2 regions of the Pantoea sp. PA1 genome follow, and region 1 is predicted to be linked to the other one. Evidence: predicted binding sites of a transcription regulator. Region 1 holds the regulator's gene; the other holds the start of a gene.
The links. The regulator PurR, encoded in region 1, represses purine synthesis genes. The targets are predictions, from matches to a motif close to CANGCAAACGTTTGCNTG.

Region 2: the regulator PurR is predicted to act here: its motif matches at 3,179-3,196, upstream of pyrC (dihydroorotase).

The regions. Positions count from the first base shown of each region.
Region 1 covers NZ_JBXGEE010000001.1:974,622-982,477, forward strand. The annotation lists gene punC (purine nucleoside transporter PunC) at 260-1,462, opposite strand; gene punR (DNA-binding transcriptional activator PunR) at 1,569-2,474, shown strand; gene purR (HTH-type transcriptional repressor PurR) at 2,471-3,496, opposite strand; gene cydH (cytochrome bd-I oxidase subunit CydH) at 3,778-3,867, shown strand; gene AC1V0D_RS04830 (C40 family peptidase) at 3,915-4,703, opposite strand; gene AC1V0D_RS04835 (Grx4 family monothiol glutaredoxin) at 5,069-5,404, shown strand; gene rnt (ribonuclease T) at 5,448-6,116, opposite strand; gene gloA (lactoylglutathione lyase) at 6,236-6,643, opposite strand; gene nemA (N-ethylmaleimide reductase) at 6,760-7,856, opposite strand, start outside.
Region 2 covers NZ_JBXGEE010000001.1:669,823-677,678, reverse strand. The annotation lists gene AC1V0D_RS03485 (Gfo/Idh/MocA family protein) at 1-257, opposite strand, end outside; gene AC1V0D_RS03480 (YceH family protein) at 259-897, opposite strand; gene rimJ (ribosomal protein S5-alanine N-acetyltransferase) at 908-1,504, opposite strand; gene grxB (glutaredoxin 2) at 1,800-2,447, shown strand; gene AC1V0D_RS03465 (lipoprotein) at 2,563-3,126, shown strand; gene pyrC (dihydroorotase) at 3,261-4,304, shown strand; gene dinI (DNA damage-inducible protein I) at 4,367-4,612, shown strand; gene AC1V0D_RS03450 (hypothetical protein) at 4,758-5,030, shown strand; gene bssS (biofilm formation regulator BssS) at 5,271-5,525, shown strand; gene solA (N-methyl-L-tryptophan oxidase) at 5,619-6,731, shown strand; gene AC1V0D_RS03435 (cytochrome b) at 7,026-7,601, shown strand; gene AC1V0D_RS03430 (YceI family protein) at 7,606-7,856, shown strand, end outside.

The sequences.
Region 1 (7,856 bases):
TCGTCAGGCATTGAGAAACGTCACGGAGGATTCCGCAAACCGATTATCTGTAAGATACAGAGGACTGGAACAGGCTGAAGCAGGGCCGGTAAGAGGGAATAACGCGTGCGAATACCGTCCCGGCAACAGCGTGCCAATCAGATTATTACGTTATTATATTGTTGATTTATTACAGATTTGTTGACCCGGATGAGTATATTCTCACGCGGGTCAATATTCAATGACTTATTGTTAGGGCGCTAACTAAAAGGTTAGCGTCTTAATGATTATCCTGGCAGGCAGGTTGCGCAGTGGCAACAACAGTTTGTGCGCTTGCGGCGCGTTGCATGACGTACCCGATCAGGGCGAGCAGAATCGTCACTGTCATAATCAGCGTGGTGGTCAGCAGTGCCTGAGTTAATCCCGCCGACACCGCCAGGCTGGCGAGGAAGCAGAGGCCTAACTGCAGCGTATTCTGCAACGCGGCGGCTTTGCCGGTAGCGTGCGGGAAGGGCATCAGCGCACTGGAGACCACAATCGGATAGATCGCTCCGTTAGCCAGCGCCATTCCGCAGAACGGCACCATGAGGCTGAGCAGCGTTCCCTGACCCGAAAGCGCGACCGCAAACAGTGCCAGAATGCTCAGGCTGTAGACCCCCAGCAGCCAGGGCAGCAGCTGTGCGCCGTTAAAGCGGTTGAGCAGGGCGCGACAGCCGAAGCCACCGATTAAAAAGGCGAGCGTCTGTGGCAGATAGCTCAGGCCAATGTCGGCGGGGGAAAGGCCCAGGCCCGCCAGAATAAAGGGTGAGCCGGTCAGCCAGGCAAAAAAGCTGGCGGAGCAGGCGGAGTAGATCAGTACGTTACCGCTGTAGACGCGGGATTTAAGCAGCGTGAAGAAGCCCGGCTGTGCCCCTTTCTCCTGCGGAGCGGGTTTCACCGTGGGCAGACGCAGCGTGACCAGAATCAGCGCCACCGCAATCAGGGTCAGCACCAGGAAAATCGAACGCCAGTGGAAATGGCCGATCAGCCATGCCCCAAGCAGCGGTGCCAGCGCCGGTGAGAGGGCCACCAGCGGCATGATCGTGGCGAACACTTTGCTGGCGCGCGCCGCCGGATAGCGGTCGATGACCAGCGCCTGCCAGCTTACGGCGGCAGCACAGACGCCTATCGCCTGAATGAAGCGCAGCGCCAGCATCAGAAAGATATCATTCACCCACAGCATACCCGCACAGCCAGCGGCGAACAGTGCCAGCCCGGCCAGCAGCACGGGTTTACGGCCGATGCGATCGGAGAGCGGGCCCCAGAAGAGCTGACCACAGGCGAAGCCGGCCAGAAACAGACTCATGCTGGCGCTGATCAGGCCGGGCGAGGTGCGGAACGTCTCCTGCATCGCGCCAAAGGCGGGCAGGTACATATCGGTGGCTAAAAAGCCCAGCATGCTGAGCAGAGCGAGGTAGGGCATAAATCCTATATTCGACAACATCAGATTCTCATTTTGCAGGGTAAACGCGGCAGAGTGTAAAAGGTGCGTTTGCGGCTGTGAAACGGTAATATTTGCCGGTTGCTGTTAAAATTTTTGAAGGCAGATTATGTGGTCAGAGTATGCACTGGAAGTGGTTGACGCGGTTGCACGCGGGGGCAGTTTCAGCGCCGCCGCGCAGGAGTTACATCGGGTGCCGTCTGCCATCAGCTATACGGTTCGCCAGCTGGAAACCTGGCTGGCGGTGCCGCTGTTTGAGCGTCAGCACCGTGAAGTGGTACTGACCCCGGCGGGGGAGCATTTTGTCAGGGAAGGGCGCAGCGTCATCAAAAAAATGCTCGCAACCCGGCAGCAGTGTCAGCAGCTGGCTAACGGCTGGCGCGGACAGCTAAGCATTGCCGTTGATCGCATCGCCAAACCGCAGCGTACCCGGCAGCTGGTTAACGATTTTTATCGCCACTTTCCGGACATGGAGCTGCACATCAGTTATGAGGTCTTCAACGGGGTCTGGGATGCCCTGGCCGATGGCCGGGTCGATGTCGCGATTGGCGCGACCCAGGCGATACCGGTTGGCGGACGGTTTGCGTTCCGGGATATGGGGAAGCTCAACTGGCGCTGCGTGGTGGCACCCGACCATCCTCTGACGCAGGCGACCCGGATTGATGATGACACGCTGCGTCACTGGCCGTCGCTGGTGCTGGAGGATACGTCACGGGCGCTGCCGCGGCGCATGACGTGGACGCTGGACAATCAGCGCAGGCTGGTGGTGCCGGAATGGCAAACCGGGCTGGAGTGTGTGCAGGCGGGATTGTGCGTGGCGATGGTGCCGGGCCATCTGGCCCGGCCACTGCTCGACAGCGGCGCGCTGGTGGAACTGACGCTGCCGCAGGCGTTTCCGGACAGCCCCTGCTGTGTCAGCTGGGCAGAGGATCGCGCATCACCGGCAACAGGCTGGTTACTCAGCTATCTGGGTGATGCGCAAACGCTTAATCAGGAGTGGTTAAGCGAGGATTAACGGCGATAGTCGCGGAACGGACCATCCGCAACTGAACGGCGTTCAATCAGCGTGGGATGGACTTCAATCGTTTGTGACACTTCGCGCTTGCTGGTGATGCGATCAAGCAGCATATCCAGCGCCTTCTCACCCAGCTGAGCCTTGGGCTGATGGACGGTGGTCAGTGCAGGCGCAAAATAGCGCGCGTTGCGCACATTGTCATAACCGATCACCGAAATGTCCTGCGGAACGCGCAGACCCATCTCGTCAGCGGCGCAAATCGCCCCCATAGCCATGATGTCGCCACCGCAGAACACCGCCGTCGGGCGCTGCTTCTGCGACAGGATCTGCTGCATCGCCTGATAGCCCGACTCCGGCTCAAAGTCACCCTGCACAATCCACTCGGCGCGCGGCTGAATGCCCGCCTCTTCCAGCGCCTTAAGGAAACCGGCATGACGTCCGCCCCCGGTGTTGCGCTCCATCTGACCGGGGATGGCGCCGATGTCGCGGTGGCCGCGCTCAATCAGATAGCGTCCCGCCAGATAGCCACCCTGGAAGGCGTTATCCAGCACCGTATCGGTGAAGTCGGCACGCGACTCGCCCCAGTCCATCACCACCATCGGGATATTGCGGTTCTCTTCCAGCATCTGCAGCAGGTCGTCCGGGTATTCAGAGCACATGACCAGCAGGCCATCGACGCGCTTCTGCGCCATCATGCTGAGGTAGGCGCGCTGTTTTTGCAGATCGTTATGCGCATTCCCCAGAATCAGCGTATAGCCTTTGTCAAAACAGTGATTCTCGACCGCTTCGATAATCTCAGCGAAATAGGGCGCTTCGCTGGAGGTGGCCAGCAGCCCCAGCGTCCGGGTGTGATTCACCTTCAGGCTGCGCGCCACGGCGCTCGGCGAGTAGTGCAGTTCCTTGATCGCCTGCCAGACCGCATCGCGCGTCTCTTCAGCCACGAAGCGGGTTTTATTGATGACGTGCGAAACCGTGGTCGTGGAGACGCCAGCGCGTTTTGCCACATCTTTAATTGTTGCCATGAAAATCGGACTCCAGGACTTATCTAACTGTATGATAAGCGTAGTGTTAAACGTTTGCGTCTGCTCAGGGTATTTTCCGCAAAAATGCCGTGTTATGGCGCATTAAACCGGCGGCCGACGGAGAATAAATGCCTGAAAAAGTGCGCAAACGGAATCAGGGCTGCGCGCGTTGCGCAACAAGGGCGGGATTCTAACAAGGCTGAACGGATAAAACGAGATTTTTACCCACGGCTGTGGGAAAATAGAATAACCACAATGATTACGTGGTTAAAGAGCAACCCATGAGTACCGATCTTAAACTGGCGTTAATGACCACTGTCGGCTGCCTGCTGATGATTGTGGCCTTTAGTTTTACCGCTGTACTGCACTGATAAAAAAGCCGGGACTTCTCTCGGCTTTTTTCTGACACTGCATCAGCTCAGCGAATGGTTTTCGGCGTCATTACACGACGCGCACCTATGTAGTGACGCTGCCAGTAATCTTCCCCTAACGCACTGATCTGAATATCTTTGCCGGTACGCGGTGACTGAATAAACTTGCCGTCACCCAGGTAAACCCCGACGTGATCCGCGGTTCCGCGGCCATTAATGCGGAAGAAGACCAGATCGCCTTTTTCCAGTGACTCACGTTTGATAGGGGCAGCGTCACGCAGGTGATACATCTCGTTAGCGGTGCGCGGAATTTTAAACTTCACCAGATCTTTATAGGCGTACCAGACCAATCCGCTGCAGTCGAAGCCGGTGTGGGGGGAGGTGCCGCCCCACTGATAAGGTTTGCCCAGCTGGCCCATGAGCTTGGTCATCGCTGTTTCACGCGCTTTCTGGTAGCGCTGACGGTGAGATTTGCTCATTTTAATGGTGCCGGTCTCGCTGGCATCCGCGTTTTTCAGCAGGCGCTGGTGGCCGTAGCGTTTTTTCTCTTTGGTGCTGAGTCGGGCGGTCTTAAGCGAGGTTTTTTTGGCAGGTGTCTGTTTAGCGGTCAGTTCAACTTTTTTCTGTTTTTTCGTTTTGAGCTTCTGAACCGGGCTGAGACGGGTTTTTTTTGTCGTGGTTTTCACCACGCGACGTTTGCGGCGCTCATCCTCGCGCGCACTCTTTTTCTCTGCTTTATGCGTACTGACGTTCACCGGAGCGTGCGGAGACGCGGCGGCGATGTTGAAGAACAGTTGCGCAAAGGCCAGCATAAAAAGCGTAATGATTAAACGCATAGTCCATTAAGTAGTTAAGTTGTCAGGGCCACTACGCACCGCGACAAAGTTGAGATTAATCTGATCCAGGATCAGCGCCGAAGCCATTCTAGTCCAGTTCTTTTAAAAACTGTAATGCCTTTTATTGTTAATCTTTGCAACCCACGCGATTGTGCTGAAAATGAACATTTTCAGCGTCTTATATCAACGAAATTATTACGAATTATTAATCTGTTACCGGCTGTTAATAATCAGGAATTCACGCTGTGCCTGTCATGACTTAACCAGGATGGCGATTTCAGCAGGCAGCGATCAAAATCTCGTTTTCAGTCACGCTGCGAAGTCGCTACAATAAACAAACACGAAGTGACGAATTAAGGAAGGCAATTATGAGTACTGTAGAAAAAATTCAGCGCCAGATCGCAGAAAACCCGATCCTGCTGTACATGAAAGGTTCTCCGAAGCTGCCAAGCTGCGGCTTCTCTGCACAGGCGGTGCAGGCACTGTCAGCCTGCGGTGAGCGTTTTGCTTACGTGGATATTCTGCAGAACCCGGACATTCGTGCAGAGCTGCCAAAGTACGCCAACTGGCCAACTTTCCCGCAGCTGTGGGTAGACGGTGAACTGGTCGGTGGATGCGACATCATCGTTGAGATGTTACAGCGTGGTGAACTGCAGTCGCTGATTAAAGAGACCGCAGAAAAATTTAAAGAAGCAGAATAAAAAAAGGCCGACGCAATGTCGGCCTTTTTCGTTGTGGCATTCCTCAGACGGAGGCGCTGGTGTCTGCATCGCCTTCGGCAAAGGGCAGGGGCCAGCCACCTAACCGCTTCCAGCGATTCACCAGCTCACAGAACAGCGTTGCGGTCTGCTGCGTATCATACAGCGCCGAGTGTGCCTGACTGCTGTCAAACTCCATTCCCGCAGCGATACACGCCTTCGCCAGCACGGTCTGACCCAGCACCAGCCCACTCAGGGCTGCCGTGTCAAAGGTCGCAAAGGGGTGGAACGGGTTGCGTTTCAGGCTGGCACGTTCAGCCGCCGCAGACATAAAGTTCAGGTCAAACGTGGCGTTGTGCGCCACCATGATGGCGCGATTGCAGCCGCTGTCCTTGATCCCCTTGCGCACCATTTTAAAAATGGCGTGCAGCGCTTCATATTCACTGACGGCACCGCGCAGCGGATTAGCGGGATCGATACCGGTAAAGGCCAGCGCTTCAGGGTGCAGCAGCGAGCCGACAAAAGGTTCGACGTTAAAATGCAGCGTCTGGTCTGTCTGAATCCATCCCTCTTCATCCATTTTCAGCGTGATAGCGGCAATTTCCAGTAACGCATCGGTTTGTGCGTTGAAACCGGCGGTTTCCACGTCGATGACCACCGGATAGAAGCCACGGAAACGTTGATTGAGTGCATTAGGGGAATTCGATTCAGACATCAGGATCTCGTTGCAGGAAAAGGGCAGCGCGCATTATGGCAAAAAACGGGGCCGGGTGCAGCAGATGAAGCGCAGAGAAGGGGATTCAGCCCGCCCGGGAGGGCAGGCTGGCGGCAGGATCAGTTGCCGAGGCCTTTACCGGCATCTTTGTTTTCGATCAGCTCGATTTTGTAGCCGTCCGGATCTTCAACAAAAGCGATAATGGTGGAGCCACCCATCACCGGGCCCGCTTCACGCGTCACGTTACCGCCATTCTGACGGATACGTTCGCAGGCGGCAGCCGCGTCATCCACGCCCAGCGCGATATGACCATAGGCGTTGCCGAGATCATACTTGTCCACGCCCCAGTTATAGGTCAGTTCGATAACCGCGCCTTCGCTCTCGTCGGTGTAGCCCACAAAAGCCAGGGTATATTTATATTCGGTGTTTTCGCTCTGACGCAGCACGCGCATGCCCAGCACACGGGTGTAGAAATCAATTGAACGTTGCAGATCGCCAACGCGCAGCATGGTATGTAGTAAACGCATAACATCCTCTTTGAAGTAAAACGCCATCGCCGGATGACCCAGGCGCTAAGTATAGCGATGAAAATCGCCATTGAATAATGGCCGCCGTCATCGTCCCGGACGGCAGCCAGACAGGTTTACAGTGTCGGGTAGTCGATGTAGCCTTCCGCGCCGCCGCCATAGAAGCTTTCCGGACGCTGAGGATTCAGAGGAGCATCCTGCTGCAGACGCTCAACCAGATCCGGGTTCGCGATGTAGTCGCGACCAAACGCGACGGCATCGATCAGACCGCGACCAATCAAATCGTCCGCTTTCTCGACCGTGTAGGCACCGGCACCGATAATCGCACACGGGAACAGGTCACGTACTTTCTGACGGAAGGCATCCGTGTAAGGCTTGCCGCCGGCCCAGTCTGGTTCTGAAAGGTGCAGGTAGGCGATGTTGCGTTTCGCCAGCTCGCCGATGTACCACAGCGCCGCTTCTTCTTCATCCGGGCCGTTATCCAGATTCTGGAAGCTGCCGATCGGCGAAACGCGGATACCGATACGATCGGCTGACCAGTTTGCAATGACCGCATCCACCACTTCCAGCGCGAAACGACCGCGTTTTTCGATGCTGCCGCCATATTCGTCGGTACGCTGGTTGGAATCCGGGGCCAGGAACTGATGAATCAGGTAACCGTGTGCCGAGTGCAGCTCAAGCAGGTCAAAATCCGCTTCACGCGCATTCGCAGCCGCCTGACCGAAATCGGCCACGATCTGCTGGATCTCAGGAATCGTCAGTTCGCGTGGCTCTGAGGTCTCTTCGCGGTAGACGCTGCCATCTTCAGCACGCAGTGAGGTTCGGGTACCCGCCGCAATCGCCGACGGGGCGACCGGGGCTTTACCTTCCGGCTGAACGCTGTTGTGGGAAATACGACCGGTGTGCCACAGCTGCACGGCGGTGTGGCCGCCCGCCTGATGGACGCCTTCGTTAATGCGTTTCCACGCCGCAATCTGCGGCTGCGTATGTAAACCCGGCGCACCGGCATAGCCTTTAGCCTGGAAAGAGACCTGCGTGGCTTCGGTGATGATCAGACCGGCGCTGGCGCGCTGAAGGTAATATTCCGCCATCATCGGCGTCGGGATATCGCCTGGCTCAATGCTGCGCAGACGGGTCAGCGGTGCCATAAAGACGCGGTTTGGGACGGTAATTGCGCCAACTTTCAGCGGACGAAACAGCTGGGTACTCGCCA
Region 2 (7,856 bases), 300 kb from region 1:
CCGGCCAGCAGCAGCGCCTTCACCACCTCATAGTGCGTGGCAGTGCTGCTGTGGACAAAAACGGCATCGCAGGCCGCGGCCAGCGCATTCAGGGAACTGAAACAGTCCATACGGTAACTGTCGCAGAGTGGCCGGGCTTTGGCCTGATTCGGCGAAAATGCCCCCACCAGCGTCCAGTCCGTCGCCGCCGACAACACCGGCAGCCAGGCTTTCTGTGCGATACCGCCGAGTCCCACCACACCAATACGTAAAGTCATCTTAATGCTCCGGCTGCAGCAGTTGAGTGAGCTGAGCCTGAAGCCGGGCGACCTGCTGTTCCAGGGTGGCCACACGCCTTGCCAGATCGCCCTGCTCTTCCGGCTCATCGGCGGCCAGTGGCGTGTCGCTCTCCCCGGCCAGCAGATGCATAAAGCGGCTTTCGCGCTTGCCCGGCTCGCGCGCCAGGCGGATCACCCGGGCGCTGTCGTCACGCTGCATCAGGCCTTCCAGCGTCTGTTCTGTTTCGCTGACGTCACTGAACTCATGAAGACGGCCGCTGCGGGTGCGCAGTTCGCCTGGCGTCTGCGGACCGCGCAGCATCAGTAACGTCAGCACGGCAACTTCGGCGCTGTTCAGCTTCAGCGTGCCAAAGGCGGAGTTACAGAAACGCTGCTCATATTTCACGACCCGCTGACCGGACGCGCTGCTGGCGGTAACCAGATGCCGCTTCACCAACTGATCGAGTTCATCCTGTACCGCGCTTTCACTCAGCTCCATCACCGGCTCGCGGTTTGATTTCTGGTTACAGGCCACCACGACCCCATTCAGTGACAGCGGATACTGTTCCGGCGTGGTGACCTGCTTCTCCAGCAGGCAGCCCAGCACGCGCAGCGCCTGCGCCGATAAAGCCATCTTCATGCTTGCGTCCTCATTGTTGTCCACGCCGGTCAGGCGTCCATTCCCGCTGGGTTAGCGCTGTCAGCACGTGATCCTGCCAGCGTCCGTCAATCAGCAGATAGTCTTTCGCATATCCCTCTTTCTCAAAACCGAGGCGCGCCAGCAGGTCGCCGCTGCGCTGGTTATGCGGCATGTAGTTCGCCATGATGCGGTGAATATGCTGCTGACGCTGCATGTAGCGGATAGCAGACTGTAACGCTTCAAACATCAGCCCCTGTCCCTGCCACTTTTCGCCCAGCGAATAGCCGAGATAACAGGCGTGAAAGGAACCGCGCAGTACGTTGCTGAAGTTAGCTACGCCGCGCACTTCGGTTTCTTCGCTGTCCATCAGAATAAAATAGAAGGCCGAGCCCTGCTTATGCATGTCGGCGATCAGCCCCAGCCGCGCCTGCCAGCCGGAGGGATAGCAGTGACTGTCATCGCGCACCGGCTCCCACGGTTTTAAAAACAGGCGGTTTTCCGCGTAGTAATCTGCCATTCGCCAGGCATCACGTTCGTGAACCAGACGGACCACCAGCCGATCGGTGGTTAAGCGCACCCTGGGCGCGGCAGAACGATAGCCAAACATCCTGACTCCTGAAATCAATGGCTGAGAGTGAAAGCCGTCATTATCTGGCTTTCACTATAACCGCCGCCTGGGCTGCGGTAAAACATTACGGATTTTTTGCCGTAAAGAGGTTGATTTTGTTGTGTTATCACCGCGCAGACGCCCCTGCTCAGGCGTCATCAACGCCCGTTCAGCCCGGCCATCTGTCGGGCTGGTTTGCCGGGAGGGGGAATCTCTTCCATACTTTTCAGGCGCCCGGAACAGGATGAAATGATTCACTCTGTTAAACATTAACCTGTAAACGAGGGAGATCAGGATGAAGCTCTATATCTACGACCACTGCCCCTTCTGTGTGAAAGCGCGCATGATTTTTGGTCTGAAGAATTTGCCGGTTGAGCTGGTGGTCATGCTCAATGACGATGAAGAGACGCCTCAGCGACTGATTGGCCAGAAAATGGCGCCTGTCCTGCAGAAAAAGGATGGCAGCGCGATGCCGGAAAGCATGGAGATTGTGCACTATGTCGACCAGCAGGATGGCAAACCGCTGATTACCGGTGCGCTCAATCCGGCCATTGGCGACTGGCTGCGTCACATGAACAGCTACGTGAATAAGCTGCTGCTGCCGCGCATTGCCGAGGCCCCTTTTGCGGAGTTTGCCACCCCGGCGGCACGTGACTATTTCCGCGCGAAAAAGCAGGCCAGCATCGGTGATTTCGAGGAGCTGAAAACGCATTCGGCCGGACTGATTAAAAAAGTCAGCGGCAATCTGCGCAAACTGGACGGCCTAATTGTCCAGCCTAATGCGGTTAACGGCGAGCTGTCGGAGGATGATTTCAGTCTCTTCCCGCTGCTGCGCTCCCTGACGCTGGTTCCGGGCATCGACTGGCCAGCACGGGTCGCTGACTATCGCGACAATATGGCCAAACAGACCCAGGTCAATCTGCTCTCTTCTATTGCGCAGTAATCCCGCCCGGATGAGAGACGCCGCGGTGTTTCTCATCCCTTTTCTGATGACACCTCTCACGCATTCAGGCAGGCTATATCCTGTTAACTGACTTTGTTATCCAGGATATAGAACGATGAAAAAGGTATTTTTCGGGCTGACTGCCCTGATGTTTGTGCTGCTGGTGAGCGGCTGCAATAAACTGACGCAGTACACTATCAGCGAACAGGAAGTGAATCAGGCGCTGCAAAAGCATAACAACTACGAGAAAGACATTGGCGTGTCCGGTCTGGTCAATGCGCATATTGTCCTGAATAATCTCACCAGCCAGATCGGCCGCGCAGAACCCGGCAAAGTGTCGCTCTCCGGCAAAGCAAAGATTAACGTCACCTCTCTGTTCGGCCCGCAGCAGGCTGACATGCAGCTGACGATGCGCGCACAGCCCGTCTATGACCCACAGCAGGGGGCGATCTTTCTGCGCGATCTGGAGATAACCGACGCACAGGTGGCGCCGGAGAAAATGGCCGCCATCATGAAAACCCTGACGCCTTATCTGAATCAGTCGCTGAAGAGCTATTTCGATCAAAACCCGGCGTACCGTCTCAGCGCTGACCGCAGTAAAGGTGAGTCACTGGCGAAAAAATTTGCCAAAGGACTGGAAGTCAGACCGGGCGAACTGGTTATCCCCTTCACGCAGTAATCCCGATTGCCGCGCCATCCGGCGCGGATTTTTGCTGTCAGCAGAAAAAGCAGGTGCAAACGGTTGCCTGAATCCTTATGCTTAGACCCCGGCCAAAACATGCCTTCTGTTTCCTTTATGCCGGAGCTTCACTGATGACAGCACAACCTCAGCAACTTACCCTGCGTCGCCCTGACGACTGGCACATTCATCTGCGTGACGATGAGATGCTTAAAACGGTCCTGCCCTATACCAGCGCGGTTAATGGTCGTGCCATCGTGATGCCTAACCTGGTGCCGCCGGTGACCAGCGTGGCGGCAGGAGAAGCGTACCGTGACCGCATCCTGGCCGCGCTGCCCGCCGATCACGCCTTTACGCCGCTGATGACCTGTTATCTCACTGACTCACTGGATCCGGATGAGCTTGAGCGTGGCTTCACATCCGGTCTGTTTACCGCCGCCAAGCTCTATCCGGCTCATGCCACCACTAACTCCAGCCACGGCGTCACCAATATCGCCTCCATCGCCCGCGTGCTGGAGCGGATGCAGCAGCTGGGTATGCCGCTGCTGGTTCATGGCGAAGTCACCGATGCCCATATCGACATTTTTGATCGCGAAGCCCGCTTCATTGAGACGGTGATGGTGCCGCTGCGCAGTCAGTTTCCGGGGCTGAAAGTGGTGATGGAGCACATCACCACCCAGGATGCCGCGGATTATGTCGCTGCTGCCGATGAGACGCTGGGCGCGACCATTACGCCGCAGCACCTGATGTTTAACCGCAACCACATGCTGGTGGGCGGGATTCGCCCGCATCTTTACTGCCTGCCGATTCTTAAGCGCAATGTGCATCAGGACGCGCTGCGCAGGGTCGTGGCCAGTGGTCATCCGCGTTTCTTCCTCGGCACCGACACCGCTCCGCATCTGCAGCATCTTAAAGAGTCTGCCTGTGGCTGCGCGGGCGTATTTAATGCGCCGACCTCGCTGGCGGCCTACGCGACCGTGTTTGAAGAGCTGAATGCGCTGGAGCATTTCGAAGCGTTCTGTTCTGAAAACGGCCCGCGTTTCTATGGCCTGCCGCTGAATGAAGGCACAATTACCCTGGTGCGTGAGCCCTGGCAGGTGCCGGCGTCCATCTCACTGGGCAGTGACGCTCTGATTCCTTTCCTCGCGGGTGAAACGCTCAACTGGCGCGTTGCATAATTTTGCTTGCCTCCGGTGGATGGATACTGTAAATATATACAGTATCTTATCCGGAGGCTGCTATGCGTGTTGAAATTACCGTATCAAATACCCGACCTCTTCCTGCTGGCGCGATAGAGGCGTTAAGCGATGAACTGTCGCGCCGCATTGACGAACAGTTCCCTGACTCGACCAATCACGTCAAGGTACGTTATGCCAGTGCCAACAATCTCAGCGTGCTGGGCGGTGGAAAAGAGACGCGCGACCAGATCAGCGAAATCCTGCAACAGACGTGGGAGAGTGCTGACGACTGGTTCATTACTGATTAACCGCCACTGTGCTTTTTTTCCGGGTGTCGCCACCCGGTTTTTTTATCTTTTCTCCCCTCTCGCACTTCCCTCTTCCTGCATCTAGACTCTTACTGATCAATGCCCTATCCTTGCGCTCGTCACGCATAACAGGAGGTGCGACACCATGACTACTGATAAACCGGAAGAGGCGATGACCTTTGGTGAGTTGTTAGCACTGATTGGTGATCAGCAGCGTCGTTTAACGGTGCTGGAAAATGCCTTTTCCAGTCTGATTTTCTGTCTTGACGATCGTGCCAGCCAGCTGCTGGTGCACAATCTGTCGCTGGAAGCCCAGAATCAAAACCATGATGAACAGCTTCAGCAACATTTTGCCCGTCTGGCAGAGTCCCTGCAGAAACGCGTCGGCGGCATCGTGCCAGACAGCCCGGCGCTCTGAACCGGCGGCCTGCCCCGCTTTTCGCCTGCCCACTGAATCGTAGAAAAAATGCCTGCCTGCCAGGCATTTTATTTTTTGACTCCTGCCTGTTAAAAGCGAATATTCTGTGAGAAGCTGACTCACGGCATTTTTTAAACAGTGACACCCGGGTTTACTGTTATAATTGTTTCGCTATCGGAATAAAAAAGCCGCATTGAACCTCATCATGCACTTCGTTTAACGAGTAATAAGGAGGTTATAATGGACAGAAGAAAAGACGTTATTCAGACTCACCCGCTGGTGGGCTGGGATATCAGTACCGTTGATAGCTATGACGCCATGATGATCCGCCTGCACTCGCTGTCGTCGCAGGATCAAAAAGAAGAAGAAGCGGATGTTGGCCCCACCTACTGGCTGACAACGGATGTGGCAAGGCAGTTCATCTCGATCCTCGAAGCAGGCATCGCCAAGATTGAATCCGCCGAGCAGATGGAACGACTCCTCAGTAAGCATTAGTTTCAGCCACATCAAAGGGGCACCCTCAGGGGTGCCTTTTTCGTTTCTGTTTCGGTATGCTGTTGATTATCTGACTCTTAGAGCGTAGTTACCATGATTTATGATCTTATCGTCGTTGGCAGCGGCTCAGTAGGTGCGGCGGCTGGCTACTATGCCACCCAGGCAGGCCTCTCGGTATTAATGATCGACAGCGCCCACCCTCCTCACAATCAGGGCACGCATCATGGCGAGAGCCGTCTGATTCGTCACGCCTACGGCGAAGGTGAACGTTATGTGCCGCTGGTGCTGCGGGCGCAGACGCTGTGGGATGAACTGGAACAGCGAGCCGGTGAGCGCATTATGCATCGCAGCGGCGTACTTAACCTCGCCCCTCACGACTCCCCTTTTATCCGCAACGTTATCGACAGCGCAAGCCGCTGGCAGCTTAACATTGAGGTGATGCAGCCCGGGGAAGTGCGTCAGCGCTGGCCACAGATTAACGTACCTGAGGGCTATCTGGGCGTATTTGAGCCGCAGTCGGGCTTCCTGAAATGTGAACAGGCGGTGCGCAGCTGGGTTCAGCTGGCGGAACAGGCAGGCTGTGCCCAGCTGTTCAACTGCCCGGTCTCAGAACTGGGACGGGATGGCGATCTTCAGCAGGTTACGACGCTGGATGGTGTCTATCGCGGCCGTAAAATGGTGGTCAGCGCCGGTACCTGGGTCGGAAAACTCATCCCGAATCTGCCGGTTGCCCCTACCCGTAAGGTGTTTGCCTGGTATCAGGCTGATGGTCGCTACAGCGAGAACAACAGGTTCCCGGGCTTTACCGTCGAGATGCGTGACGGCAGCCAGTTCTATGGCTTCCCGGCCGACAATAACGCACTGAAAGTGGGTCGTCACGATGGCGGACAGCCGATGCAGCAGCCTGAAGATCGTAAACCCTTCGGTGCGGTGGCGGCAGATGGCAGTGAAGCTTTTGGCTTCCTGCGCCAGTTCTTACCGGGCGTCGGTGTCTGTCTGCATGGTGAAGCGTGCAGCTACGACTTCAGCCCGGATGAAGATTTTATTATTGATACGCTGCCGGGCGAACCCAATCGCCTGCTGATAACCGGACTCAGCGGACACGGCTTTAAATTTGCCAGCGTGCTGGGCGAACTGGCCGCGGAATTTGCGCAGCAGAAACCTTTTTCCTTTGATCTCTCTCCGTTCCGCCTTTCGCGTTTCTGACTCTGCAAACGGATGGCATCACAGGGTGCCATCCTGCTGACAAAAATTGACGCAAGCTGAATTTCCCTGACAAAAATTCGCCCTTATTTCGCCCCGATTGTTCATTTGCACGGAATGAGGTTGACCGTTTTCCCCTCATCAAAATTATTATTCAGTAATATTGCCCATTTCCCTGCCTTTTTATTCAACCTTTTCCGATGATTTTTTTAAGTATATAGAATCGTAAGGGCGATTGCTTTTATATTTCATAATGTGGATGCTTATTTCATATTATTTCTATGTGACACTCAGATTATGTTATTACGTAATACACCGCATCAGTTTGACCGGGTTGCTGTGCTGCTGCACTGGTCGATGGCGCTGGCCATTTATGGCATGTTTGCGCTGGGATTATGGATGGTCGGTCTGGGCTATTACGACAGCTGGTATCACGACGCCCCGGAAATTCATAAAAGTATTGGCGTGCTGCTGTTACTGACGCTGATTATCCGCCTGGTGTGGCGCGTTATTTCGCCGCCGCCCAGGCCGCTGAGCAGCCATTCCCCTCTGGTGCGCATCAGTTCTGTCGTGGCACACCTGTTACTTTATACCCTGCTGCTGGCCATTCTGATCAGCGGCTATCTCATCTCCACCGCCGACGGTAAACCCATCGCCGTGTTCAGCTGGTTTACGCTGCCTGCCCTGTTCAGCGGTGCAGGCGAGCAGGCCGACCTCGCAGGCGATATTCACCTCTGGCTGGCCTGGAGTGTGGTGATCCTGTCGATCCTGCACGGTCTGGCTGCGATAAAACACCATGTTATCGATCGCGATAACACCTTAAAACGAATGTCAGGTTTACGCCTCCCCTTACCCTCTGAAAAGGACAGATAATATGTTGAAGAAAAGTCTGCTGACGATGACCGCGGCCAGCCTGCTGCTCGGTTCCCTGAGTGCCAGTGCCGCTGACTACAAAATTGATAAAGAGGGGCAGCACGCCTTTATTCAGTTTCGCATCCAGCATCTGGGTTACAGCTGGCTCTACGGAACCTTTAAGGATTTCGATGGCCGCTTCACCTTTGATGAGAAGAACCCTGCCGCCGATAAAGTCGAGGTGACGATTAATACCAGCAGCGTGGATACCAACCA